One region of the Streptomyces sp. NPDC002044 genome, then DNA from elsewhere that is predicted to be linked to it. Evidence: riboswitches for the same ligand, from Rfam matches in the RefSeq annotation. Region 1 holds a riboswitch; the other holds the start of a gene.
What was found. A riboswitch is a leader RNA that binds a small molecule or an ion and turns the genes downstream of it on or off. The one in region 1 is predicted to bind glycine.
Positions count from the first base shown of each region.

Region 1 (7,950 bases):
CCGCCCGGGGGGCCGGCGGGCCCGGGGACGCGCCTGACGGCGCTGAAGGGGCCGAGGGGGAGGCGGAGCCGGCGGAGTCCGGCGGCGCGGCGCGGGCGGCGCCGGCCGACGGGAGCCCGGGGCGGGCCGCGGAGCACGGGGCGGCGCCGGAAACCGAGGCGGAGGCGGAGGCCGCCGCCGGGCGCCGCTGGACGCCCGGGAACGACGTACGGCACGCGGTGCACGGGCCCGGGTGGGTCCAGGGCAGCGGGGTGGGGAGGGTGACCGTACGGTTCGAGCGGCCCGGATCGGCCCCCGGCCGGGTGCGCACCTTCCGGGTGGACGATCCCGAGCTGGAGGCGGCCGATCCGCTGTCGCTGGTGGGGGAGGTGGAGGGGGAGGAGGAGCCGGGTACGGCCTGACGGGCGCCCGGGCCGGCGGAGGGTGCGGGCGGGTCAGCCGTCGTCGCCCGCCAGCCGGCCGAAGTCGCGGGACTGCTCCGGGGGCGGGGGCGCCTGGTGGAACTCGGAGGGAAGGGTCACGTCCAGCCCGTAGTGGTGGTAGAGCTGCAGCTCCTGTTCGGGGGAAAGGTGGCGGCCGACGCCGAAGTCGGGGGCGTCCTTGATCAGGGAGCGGTCGAAGGGAACGCGCAGGGCGTCTCCCACCAGCTCGCTCGGCTCCAGCGGGACGAAGGCGTCCCGGCTGAACAGGCCCGTCCGTACGGCGGCCCATTCCGGGACGCCGGTGGCGTCGTCGAGGTAGACCTCGTCGATGGTGCCGATCTTGCTGCCGTTGCGGTCGAACGCCTTGCGGCCGATCAGGCTGCGCGGATCGATGTCGGTCTGCACGGTCCCTCCATTTGGTCGCAACTCCTCCGTAATGACTACAGAAGTGCATATTGGGAGTCGAGGCCACTCGGGGAGGCCCCCGAAGGGCGCTGGTAGGCTGGGTGGCGGCTGTCGACCCTGTGCGGGAGAGTCCTCCGAATGAGCTCGACGGAGGCGCCGAAGGAGCAAATCCTCCCCGGAATCTCTCAGGCATACGTACCGCACGGACGAGGCCACTCTGGAAAGCAGGAGCGGGTACCGGGCGCAGTGCCGGTCCCTCTCCTCACCGACGGTGAAAGCCGGAGCTCGAGGGCGATCCCCGCGACTCCGGTGAAACTCTCAGGTTGAGATGACAGAGGGGGAGGCCGTCCGGGTGCCCGCGCCGTGGTGCCCCTCGCAGGTCATACGACCAGGAGGCCTCCGTACATGACCGCCAACCGCATTCCGCTCTCCCAGCTTGAGCGAGGCATCCCCTTCGAGCAGCGCCACATCGGCCCGGATGCCGGGGCGCAGGCGAAGATGCTCGCCCAGGTGGGCTACGGCTCCCTGGACGAACTGACCGCCGCCGCGGTACCGGATGTGATCAAGAGCACCGAGGCGCTGAATCTGCCCGAGGCGCTGACCGAGGCCGAGGTGCTGGCCGAGCTGCGGTCGCTCGCCGACCGCAACGAGGTCCTCTCCTCCATGATCGGTCTCGGCTACTACGGGACGTTCACGCCGCCGGTGATCCTGCGCAACGTCATGGAGAACCCGGCCTGGTACACGGCCTACACCCCGTACCAGCCGGAGATCTCGCAGGGCCGCCTGGAGGCGCTGCTGAACTTCCAGACCGTCGTCGCCGACCTGACCGGGCTGCCGACCTCGGGCGCCTCGCTGCTCGACGAGGGCACCGCGGCCGCCGAGGCCATGTCGCTGGCCCGCCGGGTGGGCAAGGTCAAGAACGGTGTCTTCCTGATCGACGCCGACGCCCTGCCGCAGACCATCGCGGTGATCCAGACCCGCGCCGAGCCCACGGGCGTGGAGATCGTCGTCGCCGACCTCTCCGACGGCATCCCGGCCGAGATCGCCGAGCGCGGCGTCTTCGGCGTACTGCTCCAGTACCCGGGTGCCTCCGGCGCCGTGCGGGACATCAAGCCGCTCATCGACCAGGCGCACGGGCTCGGCGCCGTCGTCACCGTCTCGGCCGACCTCCTCGCCCTGACCCTGCTGACCTCGCCGGGCGAGCTGGGCGCGGACATCGCGGTCGGCACGACCCAGCGCTTCGGCGTCCCGATGGGCTTCGGCGGACCGCACGCCGGCTACATGGCCGTCCAGGCCAAGCACGCCCGCTCGCTCCCGGGCCGCCTCGTCGGCGTCTCCGTGGACGCGGACGGAAACAAGGCGTACCGCCTGGCCCTGCAGACCCGCGAGCAGCACATCCGCCGCGAGAAGGCCACCAGCAACATCTGTACCGCTCAGGTGCTGCTCGCCGTCATGGCCGCCATGTACGCCGTCTACCACGGCCCGGACGGCCTGCGGACGATCGCCCGCCGGACGCACCGCTACGCCGCCCTGCTCGCCACGGGCCTGCGGGCCGGCGGGGTGGAGCTGGTGCACGGCTCGTACTTCGACACCGTCACCGCCCGGGTTCCCGGCCGGGCCGACGCGGTCGTCGCCGCCGCCCGCGAGGGCGGGGTCAACCTGTACCGGGTCGACGCCGACCGCGTCTCCGTCTCCTGCGACGAGACCACCCTGCGCGCCGACGTCGAGGCCGTCTGGGCCGCCTTCGGCGTCAGCGCCGACCTCGAGGCGCTCGACACGACCACGGCCGACGCGCTGCCCGAGGCCCTGCTGCGCTCGGACGAGGTCCTCACCCACCCGGTGTTCCACCAGCACCGCTCCGAGACCGCGATGCTGCGCTACCTGCGCAAGCTGTCGGACAAGGACTACGCGCTGGACCGCGGCATGATCCCGCTGGGCTCCTGCACCATGAAGCTCAACGCGACCACCGAGATGGAGGCGGTCACCTGGCCCGAGTTCGGCCAGGTCCACCCGTTCGCCCCGGTGGAGCAGGCAGAGGGCTACCTCACGCTCATCACGGAGCTGGAGGAACGTCTCTGCGAGGTGACCGGCTACGACAAGGTCTCCATTCAGCCCAACGCGGGCTCGCAGGGTGAGCTGGCCGGGCTGCTGGCCGTACGCGCCTACCACCGCGCCAACGGCGACGAGCAGCGCACCATCTGCCTCATCCCGTCCTCCGCGCACGGCACGAACGCCGCGAGCGCCGTGATGGCCGGCATGAAGGTCGTCGTCGTCAAGACGGCCGACGACGGCGAGGTGGACGCGGCCGACCTGCGCGGGAAGATCGAGCAGTACCGCGACGAGCTGGCCGTGCTGATGATCACGTACCCCTCCACGCACGGAGTGTTCGAGGAGCACGTCGCCGACATCTGCGCCCAGGTGCACGACGCCGGCGGCCAGGTCTACGTGGACGGCGCCAACCTCAACGCCCTGGTGGGCCTGGCCAAGCCGGGGCACTTCGGCGGCGACGTGTCGCACCTGAACCTGCACAAGACCTTCTGCATCCCGCACGGCGGCGGCGGTCCGGGCGTCGGCCCGGTCGGCGTCCGGGCGCACCTGGCCCCGTACCTGCCGAACCACCCGCTGCAGCCGACCGCCGGCCCCGAGACGGGCGTCGGCCCGATCTCCGCCGCGCCGTGGGGCTCGGCGGGCATCCTGCCCATCTCGTGGTCGTACGTGCGCCTCATGGGCGGCGAGGGCCTCAAGCGCGCCACCCAGGTGGCGGTGCTCGGCGCCAACTACATCGCCAAGCGCCTGGAGCCGCACTATCCGGTGCTCTACACCGGTCCCGGCAACCTGGTCGCGCACGAGTGCATCATCGACCTGCGCCCGCTCACGAAGGCCACCGGCGTCAGCGTCGACGACATCGCCAAGCGCCTGATCGACTACGGCTTCCACGCGCCGACCATGTCGTTCCCGGTCGCCGGCACGCTGATGATCGAGCCGACGGAGTCCGAGGACCTCGCCGAGATCGACCGCTTCTGCGACGCGATGATCGCCATTCGCGGCGAGATCGAGCGGGTCGCGGGCGGCGAGTGGCCGCTGGAGGACAACCCGCTGGCCAACTCCCCGCACACGGCGGCGGCGCTGGGCGGCGAGTGGAACCACCCGTACACCCGTGACGAGGCGGTCTTCCCGGCCGGCGTCACGCCCGCGGAGAAGTACTGGCCGCCGGTGCGCCGCATCGACGGCGCGTTCGGCGACCGCAACCTGGTCTGCTCCTGCCCGCCGCTGGACGAGTACGACAACTGACGGACGGACACCTGACGGACGGACACCGGCAAGGGGCCGGCCCGGGATCTCCTCCCGGGCCGGCCCCTTCGTCGTCGCCGCGGCGGGTCAGGCCGCCTTCATCACCTGCGCCGCCGCCAGCGGGCGGTGCGGGTCGATGATCCGTCCGTCCGGCAGCAGCTCACCGGTGTCCTCGAAGAGCAGGACGCCGTTGCACAGCAGGCTCCAGCCCTGTTCCGGGTGGTTGGCCACGGGGTGCGCGGCCTCCCGGTCGGCGGAGTCGGCTGACGGGCAGGCAGGCTGGTGCTGGCACATGGATGCGTTCTTTCGCTGCGGTGTGGTCTGCGTGCTACGGCTCGATGCGTGGTTCATGGCCGTCCCCCTGGGTCATCCCCGCACCCGCGGGGAGCTTGTCATCAGTCTTCCCCCACGACAGCCGCTTCGCAGGTATTTCCCGGCAGCTGTCCTCACAGAATGATGACGCATCACCCGTGCGGGCGGTTCAGTCCAACTCCCCTGTCATTTCGGGTGGTTCGGGAGTGGCCCGAGCGGGCTAGGCCGAATGGGCCACGCGGGTCAGGCCGCGGGAGCGGCCAGGGTGGGCGGGAGCGGCGCCGGGGTCAGCCGGCGGGTCAGCGCGGGCAGCAGCTCGGACACCGGGTGCGGACGGAACGCCGCGATGCCGGGCGGGGCCGGGGCCAGCGGTACGAGCAGATCCTCGCCGGCGGGCAGGCCCGCGGAGGCGTCGGCGCCCACCGCGCCGTGCAGCCACAGGGTCAGCATGTACAGCTCCGGTACGGACAGCAGCCGCGGCTGGTAGCCCGTGGCGAGCGACTCCGCCTGGCGCAGGGCGCGTTCGGTGGCGGCCACGTACGGACCCTCGAAGAAGTGGGAGAAGATCCAGCCGTCGGGGGTGAGCCGGGTGTCGGCCGCCGCGACGTAGCGGTCGCCGCTGCGGATCAGGAACCGCCAGCCGGTGAGCCGGGTACGGGGCGGCCTGCCGCCGGACGCCAGGTGGGACGTGTGCAGCCGGTCCATGACGTGGACCGGCAGCGGGAGTTCGGCGGTCATCGGCCCCTGGACCGCGCGCAGGGCCGGTGTGTGTGCCTCGTGGACGGCGGTGGGGGAACCGAGTGCCGCGAGGACGCTGCGCAGGGCGGGCGCGGGAGCCGGAGGGACATGCAGCGGCATGGTGGGTCGCCTCTCACTTGGGAGACCGGTGGAACGGGGGCAGGTGCGGACGGCGCTGTCGCATTCTGGGGCCAGAGGGGGGCTGAGGGGCAATGGCCGCGCGCCAACTCTCTGCCTCGTTTGCGGAGTTTATACGACATGTGTTCACGCAGTGTTTCGGCTAGCTGTACCGGCTATTGCGGGCAAGTCGCTTACCGGACCCGCTGACATGGCATTCATGCCGGACGCGCGCGAACATGTCGCCCTGACCTCGGAGGTTACCGGAAGAGGGCTCGGCTGAAAAGCGCCGGTAATCCGGAACCGGCAAAGTCTATGCGGAATTTGCATACGATGACTTGCCAGGTGAATGTGCCGAAGCGCCCGTCGGCCAAACCGGCGCGCGCTCCTCGCCACTCGCGCCCCCGCCGCGTTATGGATCACGCTGCCGGGGCATCATCGACCGTAACGCGGGCCGGGTGTGCCGGGCCAGGCCCACTCGAGGAGGGACGCTTCGATGGGGGAGAAGGTCGTGGCAGGCGGATTCGACCTGTCCGATCGGCAGCGGTATCGAAGGAAGCTTCACGAGTGCCTGGAGGGGCTGGAGCGGCTTCTGGCGGAGAAGAGGTTCGATCGCCCGAAGAACATGATGGGGCTGGAGATCGAACTGAATCTCGCGGGTGCCGACGGTTTGCCGAGAATGGTGAATGCGCAGGTGCTGGAGCGGATTGCGAGCCCGGATTTCCAGACGGAACTCGGAATGTTCAACCTGGAGGTGAACGTCCTTCCCCACCGTCTCGGCGGCCGGGTATTCGACCAGCTCGCGGAAGAACTCAGTGCGGGGCTGGGTTATGCCCACCGGCAGGCCGCGGAGATCGACGCGGGCGTGGTGATGATCGGAATCCTGCCGACGATCACCCGCGCCGACCTGGTCACCGCCAACCTTTCGGCGGTGGACCGCTACTCGCTGCTGAACGAGCAGATCCTCATGATGCGCGGTGAGGACTTCACCCTCGACATCGACGGCGTCGAGCGGCTGACCTGGACCTCCGGGTCGATCGTGGCGGAAGCCGCCTGCACGTCGGTACAGCTGCACCTCCAGGTGACCCCGGGCCGGTTCGCGGACGTGTGGAACGCCGCCCAGGCGGTGGCCGCCGTACAGATAGCCGTCGGCGCGAACTCCCCGTTCCTGTTCGGGCGGGAGCTGTGGCGCGAATCGCGGCCGCCGCTCTTCCAGCAGGCGACCGACACCCGGCCGCCCGAGCTGCAGGCGCAGGGAGTGAGGCCGCGGACCTGGTTCGGGGAGCGGTGGGTGGACTCCGCGTACGAACTCTTCGCCGAGAACGTCCGCTACTTCCCCTCCCTGCTGCCGATCTGCGACGAGGAGGAGCCGCTGCGGGTACTGGCCGAGGGCGGCGTGCCGCGGCTCCAGGAACTGGTCCTGCACAACGGGACCGTCTACCGCTGGAACCGGCCCGTGTACGGGGTCGCCGACGGCGTGCCGCACCTGCGGGTCGAGAACCGGGTGCTGCCGGCCGGGCCCACCGTCGCCGACGTCGTCGCGAACGCCGCGTTCTACTACGGGCTCGTACGCACCCTCGCCGACGAGCAGCGCCCGGTGTGGACCCGGCTGCCGTTCGCCGAGGCGGAGGCCAACTTCGACGCGGCCTGCCGGTACGGCATCGACGCGCGGCTGCGCTGGCCGCGCCGCGGCCGCGGCGGGGGCGGTGGCCTGGCGAGCGTGCCCGCCGTACGACTGGTCCTGGACGAGCTGCTGCCCATGGCCGCGGCCGGCCTGGACGCCTGGGGGATCGAGCCCGCCGACCGGGACCACTACCTCGGCATCATCGAGGAACGCTGCCGCAGGCGGGTGAACGGCGCGACCTGGCAGGTGGACACCTACCACCGGGCGCTCGCGGCCGGCCTGGAGCGCCACGAGGCGCTCGCCGCGACGACCCGGCGCTACAGCGAGCTGATGCACCGGGGCGAACCCGTGCACACCTGGCCCGTGGGGCTCGCGGAGGAGGAGGTGAGCGCCGCGCTGCCGGCCGGCCGCTGAGCTTGTGGTGAGCCGTTGCCGACCCGCCGGTGAGCCGAGCGTCACCCGCCGGTGAGCCGCGCGCGCCCGCGCGGTGCCCGGTGATCCCGGCACGATGATCCGCCCGGCCCGCCGAGGGGGCAGTATGGGGTGGTCGGAACGGGATGGCGGGACGGGAGTCGGGCGTGCGGGCGGAGCCGGAGCCGGTGGTGGTGGAGTTGCGCGAGGACGGGCGGCGGGGCGTGCTGCGCACCGAGACGCTGCTCGTCCTGGCGCTGTCGCTGGGCGCGAGCGGGGTGTCCGCGCTGATCAGCTTCATCGGCTCGCTCACCAAGCCCGGCGGGCTGAAGGACCAGGCCGCCACCCTGAACGGCTCCTACGCCCCCGGACGGCCCTGGCTGGACCTGGCCTGGCAGCTGTTCGGGATCGCGAGCGCGCTCGTTCCCGTCCTGCTCGTGGCGCACCTGCTGACCCGCGAAGGCGCGCCGGGGCTGCGCGTCCTCGGCTTCGACCGCACCAGGCCCTGGTGGGACCTGGGCCGGGGCGCCCTCGTCGCGGCCGGGATCGGCAGCGCGGGGCTGGCGTTCTACCTGGGGGCGCGGGCGACCGGCTTCAACCTCACGGTGGTGCCGGAGGCGCTGCCCGACG
Region 1 is NZ_JBEOXU010000081.1:1,205-9,154, forward strand. It holds gene ABT106_RS20270 (DNA polymerase IV) at 1-401, shown strand, start outside; gene ABT106_RS20275 (PRC-barrel domain-containing protein) at 435-827, opposite strand; glycine riboswitch at 940-1,038, shown strand; gene gcvP (aminomethyl-transferring glycine dehydrogenase) at 1,233-4,118, shown strand; gene ABT106_RS20285 (DUF5999 family protein) at 4,206-4,412, opposite strand; gene ABT106_RS20290 (hypothetical protein) at 4,674-5,288, opposite strand; gene ABT106_RS20295 (glutamate-cysteine ligase family protein) at 5,782-7,323, shown strand; gene ABT106_RS20300 (CPBP family intramembrane glutamic endopeptidase) at 7,467-7,950, shown strand, end outside.

Region 2 (7,950 bases), on a different contig from region 1:
GTCCGTCTCCGCGATGGCGTCGTCGAACAGCTTGTTGACCGCCGGGTCGTTCAGCTCGGAGAAGTTGTTGTTGCCGCTCTGCAGGATGAAGCGGCCGTCGACCAGCGGCTGGGAGAAGCCCTGACCGGTCGGGAAGTCGGCGCCCCAGCCCATGATGATGATGCCGTAGCCCTTCTCCTTGACGACCTTCGGCGAACCGATGATGCCGGAGGTCTGGGCGCCGTCGAACTGGTCGACATCGGCCTCGATGCCGACCTGCTTCAGGGCGTTCTGCAGCGAGACGGCCGTGGCGACCTCGACCGGCTTGTTGTTGCGGACCGCGATGGTGGTCTTGAAGCCTTCCGGCTTGCCGCAGGCCGCGAGGGCCGCCTTGGCCTTCTCGACGTTCGGCTTGCCGTCGTTCTTCAGGACCTCGTACGGGTCGTACTTGCCGTCGGCGCCCTTGATGCCCAGCGGGAGCATGTTGGGGGCGATGTCGCCACCGGCCTGCGGGCCGCCGCGGGCGGTCTGCAGGGACTTCTTGTCGGCGGCGTAGATGACGGCCTTGCGGCACTCGACGTTGTCGAAGGGCGCGACGGTCTGCGGGAAGACGGCGTACCGGATGAAGCCGGTCTGGCCGTTGTCCAGGTTGCCCTTGTGGTCCTTCAGCGCGGTGGCGCGGGCCGCCTGGCCGATGCCGGTCGCGTTGATGTCGAGGTCGAACTCGCCGTTCATCAGGCGCTTGTCCATGTCGTCCGCGTTCGCCATGAACGTGACCGAGATGGTGTCCGGGAGCGCCTTGCGGATGGTGTCCGACTCGGGCTTGTAGTTCGTGTTCCGCGAGAGCTTCATGCTCTTGTTGGGCTCGTACGAGTCGATCTTGTACGGGCCGTTCGAGAAGGGCTTCAGGCCGTACTTGGCCGCGGTGTCCTTCTCCTGCTTGACCGGGCTCGCCGCCGGCATCGCCAGCATCTGCTCGAAGTCACCGTTGGGCGCGGGGAGCTTGAAGATGATGGTCTTCGCGTCCGGGGTCTCGATCGCCTTGAGGCCGAGCTTGTCCGGGGCCGTGTCCTTGTACGGGCCGGGGTACTCGGTCTTCGGGTCGAGGACCTGCATCAGGTAGACCGGGCCGCCGGAGATGACGTCCTGGGCCCAGGTGCGCTGGATGCCGTACTTCACGTCCTGGGCGGTGACGGGCGTGCCGTCCTCCCAGGTCACGTTGTCCTTGAGGGTGTACTTGTAGGTCTTGCCGCCGTCGCTGATCTCGGCCTTGGCGGTGGCGAGGTCGGGCTCCAGCGCGGTGCTCTGGTCGCCCGGGGCGGCCTTGTAGCTGACCAGCTGGCGGGCGTAGTAGCGGGAGAAGTCCCACATGAAGCCGTAGTAGCCGCGCTGCGGGTCCCACGAGTCGGCTTCCTGGGTGCCGACGAACTTGAGCTCGCCGCCCTTCTTGTCGGACGCGTTGGCGATCTTGCCTATGCCCGAGTTGAAGCCGGCGCCGCCGGCGGACTTGTCGTCCGTCTTTTCGGTACCGCCACAGGCGGTCGCGGTCAGCATGACCGCGAGCACGACGGCCGTGCCAGTGGCAAGCCTGCGCTTCGACGTGCGATGGGTAGTCACGATGCTCGCAACCCTCCGTTGTGTAGTTCCGGTATGCGTACGGCTCGAAGCCGGTTCCTGGTTTGCCCTGCGGTGGCTAGCGGGAGCCCTTCGGGTCGAGGGCGTCGCGGACGCCGTCGCCGAAGAGGTTGAAGGCCAGCACGGTGATGAAGATCGCCACACCGGGGAAGATCATGAAGAGCGGATCGTCCTCGTAGGTCCGCACGGCCGTGGAGAGGGTCTCTCCCCAGGACGGCGTGGGCGGCTTGACGCCGACTCCGAGGAAGCTGAGGGCCGCCTCGGTCAGCACGTTGGTGGGGATCATCAGCGTCGAGTAGACGGTGATGGGGGCCACCAGGTTCGGAAGCAGTTCGCGGAAGAGGATGTACATCCGGCCCGCGCCGAGGCTGCGCGCCGCTTCGACGTACTCCCGTTCGCGCAGCGACAGGGTCTGCCCGCGGACGATGCGGCCGATGTACGGCCACCCGAAGAAGCCGATGACCAGCACCAGGACCGCGATGCGCAGGCCCGACCCCTCGAAGCCCCACAGCTTGCTGGGGATGACGGAGATCAGCGCGATGATGAACAGCAGCTGCGGGAAGGCCAGCAGCAGGTCCATGACCCGGCTGACGGCCGCGTCGATCCAGCCGCCGAAGTAGCCCGCGATGATGCCGAAGAAGGTGCCCAGCCCGACCGCCACGAAGGCGGACAGGAAGGCCACCAGCAGCGAGATCCGGGCGCCGTAGACGATCCGGCTGAAGACGTCGCGGCCGTTGACCGGCTCGACGCCCAGCAGGAAGTCCCCGCTCATGCCGCCCCAGTCGCCGGCCGGCAGGCCGAGCAGCGGGTCCAGCATGTCCTCGTGGAGCTCCTCCGGCGGGTGCCCGAGGAGCTTGACGATCAGCGGCGCGAAGAGTGCGACGAGGATCAGCAGGAGCACGACGACACCGCCGGCCAGGGCGACCTTGTCCCGCTTGAGGCGGATCCACGCGATCTTCCACGGTGAGCGCCCCTCGATCGCCTTCTGCGGGACGTCGGGGGCGGCCACGGCCGCGGGCCCGGCCGCGCTGGTGTCGTGCAGTGGTGCCGTCATCGTGGTGGGGACCCCTCTCGGCCGACGGTGGCCGGCCCATGCCCGCCGCTGTGGCGGCTTGGTTCTATCGGCGTCGCTGATGGTGCGATCGGCACGAAATGCGCCTGAAGTGCACGTGAAGAGCTGGTGCTTGCTGGATTGACCGGCCTTCGGTGGGGGGAGTCTTCAACGGCGTCTGAGCCGCCCGCCAGACCTGCCGGGGATGTGATGCGCAACCGTGATCTGCGCCTACACCTTCCGTTATCCGAACCGCGGGGACTGTTCAGCGGTGAAAGACCGCCCGTTAGGCGCGGAACGGACATCCCGGCCAACTGCCACTTAGGGCAGCCTTCTTGGGCGGATTCGACGCGATATGCGAAAGGCCGCACCGGCGGGCTCCGGTGCGGCCTTCGAGACGGATGTCTCAGTATGCGGATGTCTCGGGGAGCGGTCGGGCTCCGGCTCAGTACGCCGGTCCCTGCCCCTCCCGGTCGTAGAACGGCCGGGTCTGCGCGCGCAGCCACATGGCCACCGGGTCGTGCTCGTCCGCCAGCGCGACCGTGCACACCGGGACGCCCTCGGGGACCGCGCCGACCGACTGGCGCATCATCTCCCGTACGGATTCCAGCGCGGGCGCGGAGGCGTCGTACAGGTCGAGCCCGACCGCGAGGTACGGCGAGCCGAGCGCGGGCTGCACCCAGGCGCGGCGCAGCGACCGCACGGCGGGCGTGCGGTGGGCGTGCCGGGTCAGCAGTCCGTAGAACTGCGGGAGTTCGATGGCGGGCTCGGACAGCCGCAGCGGCCCGGCCGGCATCCGGTCCAGGCCGGTGGCGATCCGGCGCAGGTCCGCCCAGGGCACGCCGAGGCCGCCGCCCGCGGCGTGCGGGTTGAGCCACAGCCCCCAGCGGTCCGGGTACAGGGAGCGGGCGATGTCCCGGCCCGTGACGACCTCGTAGCCCCGGTTCCAGCCGCTGGCGGCCAGCTCCTGGGGGGAGGTCACGCAGGGCGCGTAGCCGAGGCCCTCCACCTCCATGCCGCCGTACTGGGCGTCCGGCGATCCCGGCTGCCCCTGCCAGAGCAGCATCCACAGCCGCCCCTCGGCGAGGGCGCGCAGCAGTGACTCGTAGCTCTCATAGCGCCCGGGAGTCACCTGGCGCAGCATGTGCTCGACCTGCCCGGCCGCGGCCGTGCCTGACGCACTCACCCGGTACCCCTCTTCGTCCGCCCGTCGTCCACGTACCCGGGCCGCGCGTGCGGCCGCAAGTATGACCACCTTAAGCGGCCCTACGGCAGGTAGAAGGGGCGTACGCGCTCACGAATCCAGTCCGTGACCGGGTCCTCGGCGGCGTCCAGCAGGATCAACTGCACGGGCCACGGCGGCGGGACCCGGGTCAGGGCCCGGCCGAGGGCCTCCATCGGGGCGTTCTGCGTCCCGGGGTCCCATCCCACCAGCCGGACACCGACGAACAGCTGCGGCTCCCCGCCCTCGACGCTGGCCAGGCAGCGGTAGGCGGCCGTGACGGCGCCGGCCGCCCGGAACTCCTCCGCGGCGGCGGCCAGGAAGTCCACCGGGTCGTCCTGCCAGTCGGGCTCGTACAGCCGCACGCGGCCGCCGGACGCGGGCCCGTCCAGGGGGCCGCTTCCGATGCGGCACAGCTCCGCGACGGCGGGCGGGGGCAGGGGGACGCCGACGGCTCCCTCGGGGTTCACGGCGATGCCGAGCTGCGGGGGCAGGCCGCGGGCGAACTCGACGGCGGGGGCGACGGCGAAGTCCATGGCGGGGCCGGCGCAGTAGCGCAGCTGCGCCTCGGAGCTGTAGACCGGGACGTAGGCCGCCCCGGCGATGTCCATGGTCGGCAGGGACAGGCTCGCCGCGTCGGGCGCCCCGCCCGCGGGCAGCGGCACCCACACCCGGCTGCGCCCGAGCACCTCGAGGATCCGCGCCCCCGCGTCGGGCTGTCCCAGCGCCGCTCCGAGCACCTGCTCCAGTTCGTTCTCCGGCCAGCCGCTGCCCTGCATGTTCCCCTGCCTCCGTGTGGTCCCCGCCGCGTCTCCTGCCGAGGCTATCCGCTGCCGGGCCGCGGACCGCCCCCGGTCCCCCGGGGGGGCGCCGGGCCGCGGGGCCGCCTCAGCCGTGGAACGCGATCCGCGTCACCGCCGCGGCCGAGCGGCGGTCCAGGAGCGTCGCCGAGGCGCAGCCCGCGGGCGGGTGTCCGGCCTCCGCGTCGCGCAGCAGGCGGGCGACCGCGCCCCGGTGCCGGGAGAAGGCGTACGCCGACACGCGCCGGCCGCGGGCCGCCTGCCCGGAGAGGGCCTCCTCGGGGCTGCTGTCCAGGAACAGCAGGTGCAGCTCGCGGCCCCGGCGGCGGGCGGCCGCCGCGAGCAGGCCGCGCACCCAGCTCTGGGTGCCGCAGTCGTGGACGACCACCGAGGCGCCGGAGCGCAGGACGCGCCACAGCCCCCAGTAGTGGGCGGCGCGGACCAGAGGCCGGTAGGCGCCGTAGGGGAGGAACGCCGGCATCCGGCGCTCCCAGCGCTCGCGGGTGTCCTGGGAGTCGACGGACCCGCCCTCGGCGGCCGCCCGCTTGATCAGCGTGCTCTTGCCACCACCGGGCAGCCCGGACACGACGACGATGTCCCCGGCCGCGAAGCCGAGCCGCTGGGGCCCGCGCACCGCCGGGCCGCGCAGGTCCCGTACGGCGCCGGGGGCGGCCTCGGACGCCGCCCGGCGCACGCGCGGGCCGCGCTGGTCCGGCACCGCGTCCACGGTTCCCGTCGTCGTCGCCACTACTCCGAATCTCCGCACAGTGATCGCCTCCCCCGAATCGGGTCGCCAGGACCCTTGCCCACTGAGTGTAAAGAGACGGTAATCCGGGACGGGTGGTTCCGGTCCGGACCTCCGCGAACGCCGCGGTCTTTCGGGCCCGCCCGCCCGATCACGTGCACGGCGTGCAATGATGTGCGCCATCTGGACCAACTGCATACCGGCCGCTTGAATCCGCGCGGGAGAGTCCCGGCACGCCGCAAGGCCGTGCGCGGGCGCCGAAGGAGCAAGAACCTCCCTTGAATCTCTCAGGCCCCGTACCGCGTGGATGAGGCAGATCTGAAAAGCGAGCCGTGCCGCCGCCCGTGAGGCCGGGGCGCGCGCTCCACCCAAGGTGCAAGTCGGGAATCCCGCCGGATCGGAAGATCGGGGGAACTCTCGGCGAACCTCTCAGGTTCCGATGACAGATGGGGAGGAACGTCCTCGTCATGTCATGTCGATGCCCTGGGACCCGGGAGTCACACCCATGAGCTCTGCCCCCCGTCTGACCGCCCTCGATGCGCTGCACCGTTCCCTCGGTGCGACCATGACCGATTTCGCGGGCTGGGACATGCCGCTGCGGTACGCGAGCGAGCGCGACGAGCACAACGCCGTACGCACCAGGGCCGGTCTCTTCGACCTGTCCCACATGGGCGAGATCACCCTGACCGGCCCGGAGGCCGTCAAGGTCCTCGACTACGCGCTGGTCGGCAACATCTCCACCGTCGGCGTCGGCCGCGCCCGCTACACGCACATCTGCCAGGCGGACGGCGGCATCGTCGACGACCTGATCGTCTACCGGCTGGGCGAGACCGAGTTCATGGTCGTCGCCAACGCCTCCAACGCCCAGGTCGTCCTGGACGCGATCACCGAGCGCGCCGCCGGCTTCGACGCCGAGGTCCGCGACGACCGCGACGCGTACGCGCTGCTCGCCGTCCAGGGCCCGGAGTCCCCCGGCATCCTGAAGTCCCTGACCGATGCCGACCTGGACGGGCTGAAGTACTACGCCGGCCTGCCGGGCACCGTCGCGGGCGTGCCCGCGCTGATCGCCCGTACCGGTTACACCGGCGAGGACGGCTTCGAGCTGTTCGTCTCCCCCGAGCACGCCGTGGAGCTGTGGCAGGCCCTGACCAAGGCCGGCGAGGGCGTCGGCCTGGTCCCGGCCGGCCTGTCCTGCCGCGACACGCTGCGCCTGGAGGCGGGCATGCCGCTGTACGGGCACGAGCTGACGACCTCCCTCACCCCGTTCGACGCGGGTCTGGGCCGGGTCGTGAAGTTCGAGAAGGAGGGGGACTTCGTCGGCCGCGCCGCACTGGAGGCCGCCGCCGAGCGCGCCGCCTCGAACCCGCCGCGCAAGCTGGTCGGCCTGATCGCCGAGGGCCGCCGCGTCCCGCGCGCCGGTTTCCCGGTCGTCGTCGGCGGCGAGGTCGTCGGCGAGGTCACCTCGGGCGCCCCGTCCCCGACGCTGGGCAAGCCGATCGCGATGGCGTACGTGGACGCGGCGCACGCCGCGCCCGGCACCTCCGGCGTCGGCGTCGACATTCGCGGTACGCATGAGCCGTACGAGGTCGTGGCCCTGCCGTTCTACAAGCGGCGGAAGTAGTCCTTCTCCAGACCACAGCCGTACGGTCAGCCGTACGGCCCTGTCTCGGTACCCGAGACCGTTCGTTCCCACTCCCCCGCATCCAGGAGAATCAGGCCATGAGCAACCCCCAGCAGCTGCGTTACAGCAAGGAGCACGAGTGGCTGTCGGTCGCCGAGGACGGCGTCTCGACGGTCGGCATCACGGAGTTCGCGGCCAACGCGCTCGGTGACGTCGTCTACGCCCAGCTCCCCGAGGTGGGCGCCTCGGTCACCGCGGGCGAGACCTGTGGGGAGCTGGAGTCGACCAAGTCGGTCAGCGACCTGTACTCCCCCGTCTCCGGCGAGATCGTCGAGTTCAACCAGGACGTCGTGGACGACCCGGCGCTCGTGAACACCGCTCCGTTCGAGGGCGGCTGGCTGTTCAAGGTGCGCGTCGCGGAGGAGCCGGACGACCTGCTCTCCGCCGAGGAGTACGCCGCGCTCACCCACTCCGACAACTGACACCCCAGGGGATCTTGATGTCTGTGCTGAACACCCCGCTCCACGAGCTCGACCCGGACGTCGCCGCCGCCGTCGACGCCGAGCTCGTACGCCAGCAGTCGACCCTGGAAATGATCGCGTCGGAGAACTTCGCTCCGGTCGCCGTCATGGAGGCCCAGGGCTCGGTCCTGACCAACAAGTACGCCGAGGGCTACCCGGGCCGCCGCTACTACGGCGGCTGCGAGCACGTCGACGTGGTCGAGCAGATCGCGATCGACCGCGTCAAGGCGCTGTTCGGCGCCGAGGCCGCCAACGTCCAGCCGCACTCCGGTGCGCAGGCGAACGCCGCCGCGATGTTCGCGCTGATCAAGCCGGGCGACACGATCATGGGCCTGAACCTGGCCCACGGTGGTCACCTGACCCACGGCATGAAGAT
Region 2 is NZ_JBEOXU010000019.1:34,930-42,879, reverse strand. It holds gene ABT106_RS07785 (ABC transporter substrate-binding protein) at 1-1,596, opposite strand, end outside; gene ABT106_RS07780 (ABC transporter permease) at 1,673-2,668, opposite strand; gene ABT106_RS07775 (enhanced serine sensitivity protein SseB C-terminal domain-containing protein) at 3,111-3,851, opposite strand; gene ABT106_RS07770 (enhanced serine sensitivity protein SseB) at 3,932-4,666, opposite strand; gene ABT106_RS07765 (AAA family ATPase) at 4,776-5,435, opposite strand; glycine riboswitch at 5,641-5,744, shown strand; gene gcvT (glycine cleavage system aminomethyltransferase GcvT) at 5,938-7,053, shown strand; gene gcvH (glycine cleavage system protein GcvH) at 7,152-7,535, shown strand; gene glyA (serine hydroxymethyltransferase) at 7,553-7,950, shown strand, end outside.
Region 2: it holds a riboswitch for glycine, as region 1 does, so the genes downstream of both, gcvT (glycine cleavage system aminomethyltransferase GcvT) here and gcvP (aminomethyl-transferring glycine dehydrogenase) in region 1, are expected to answer to the same signal.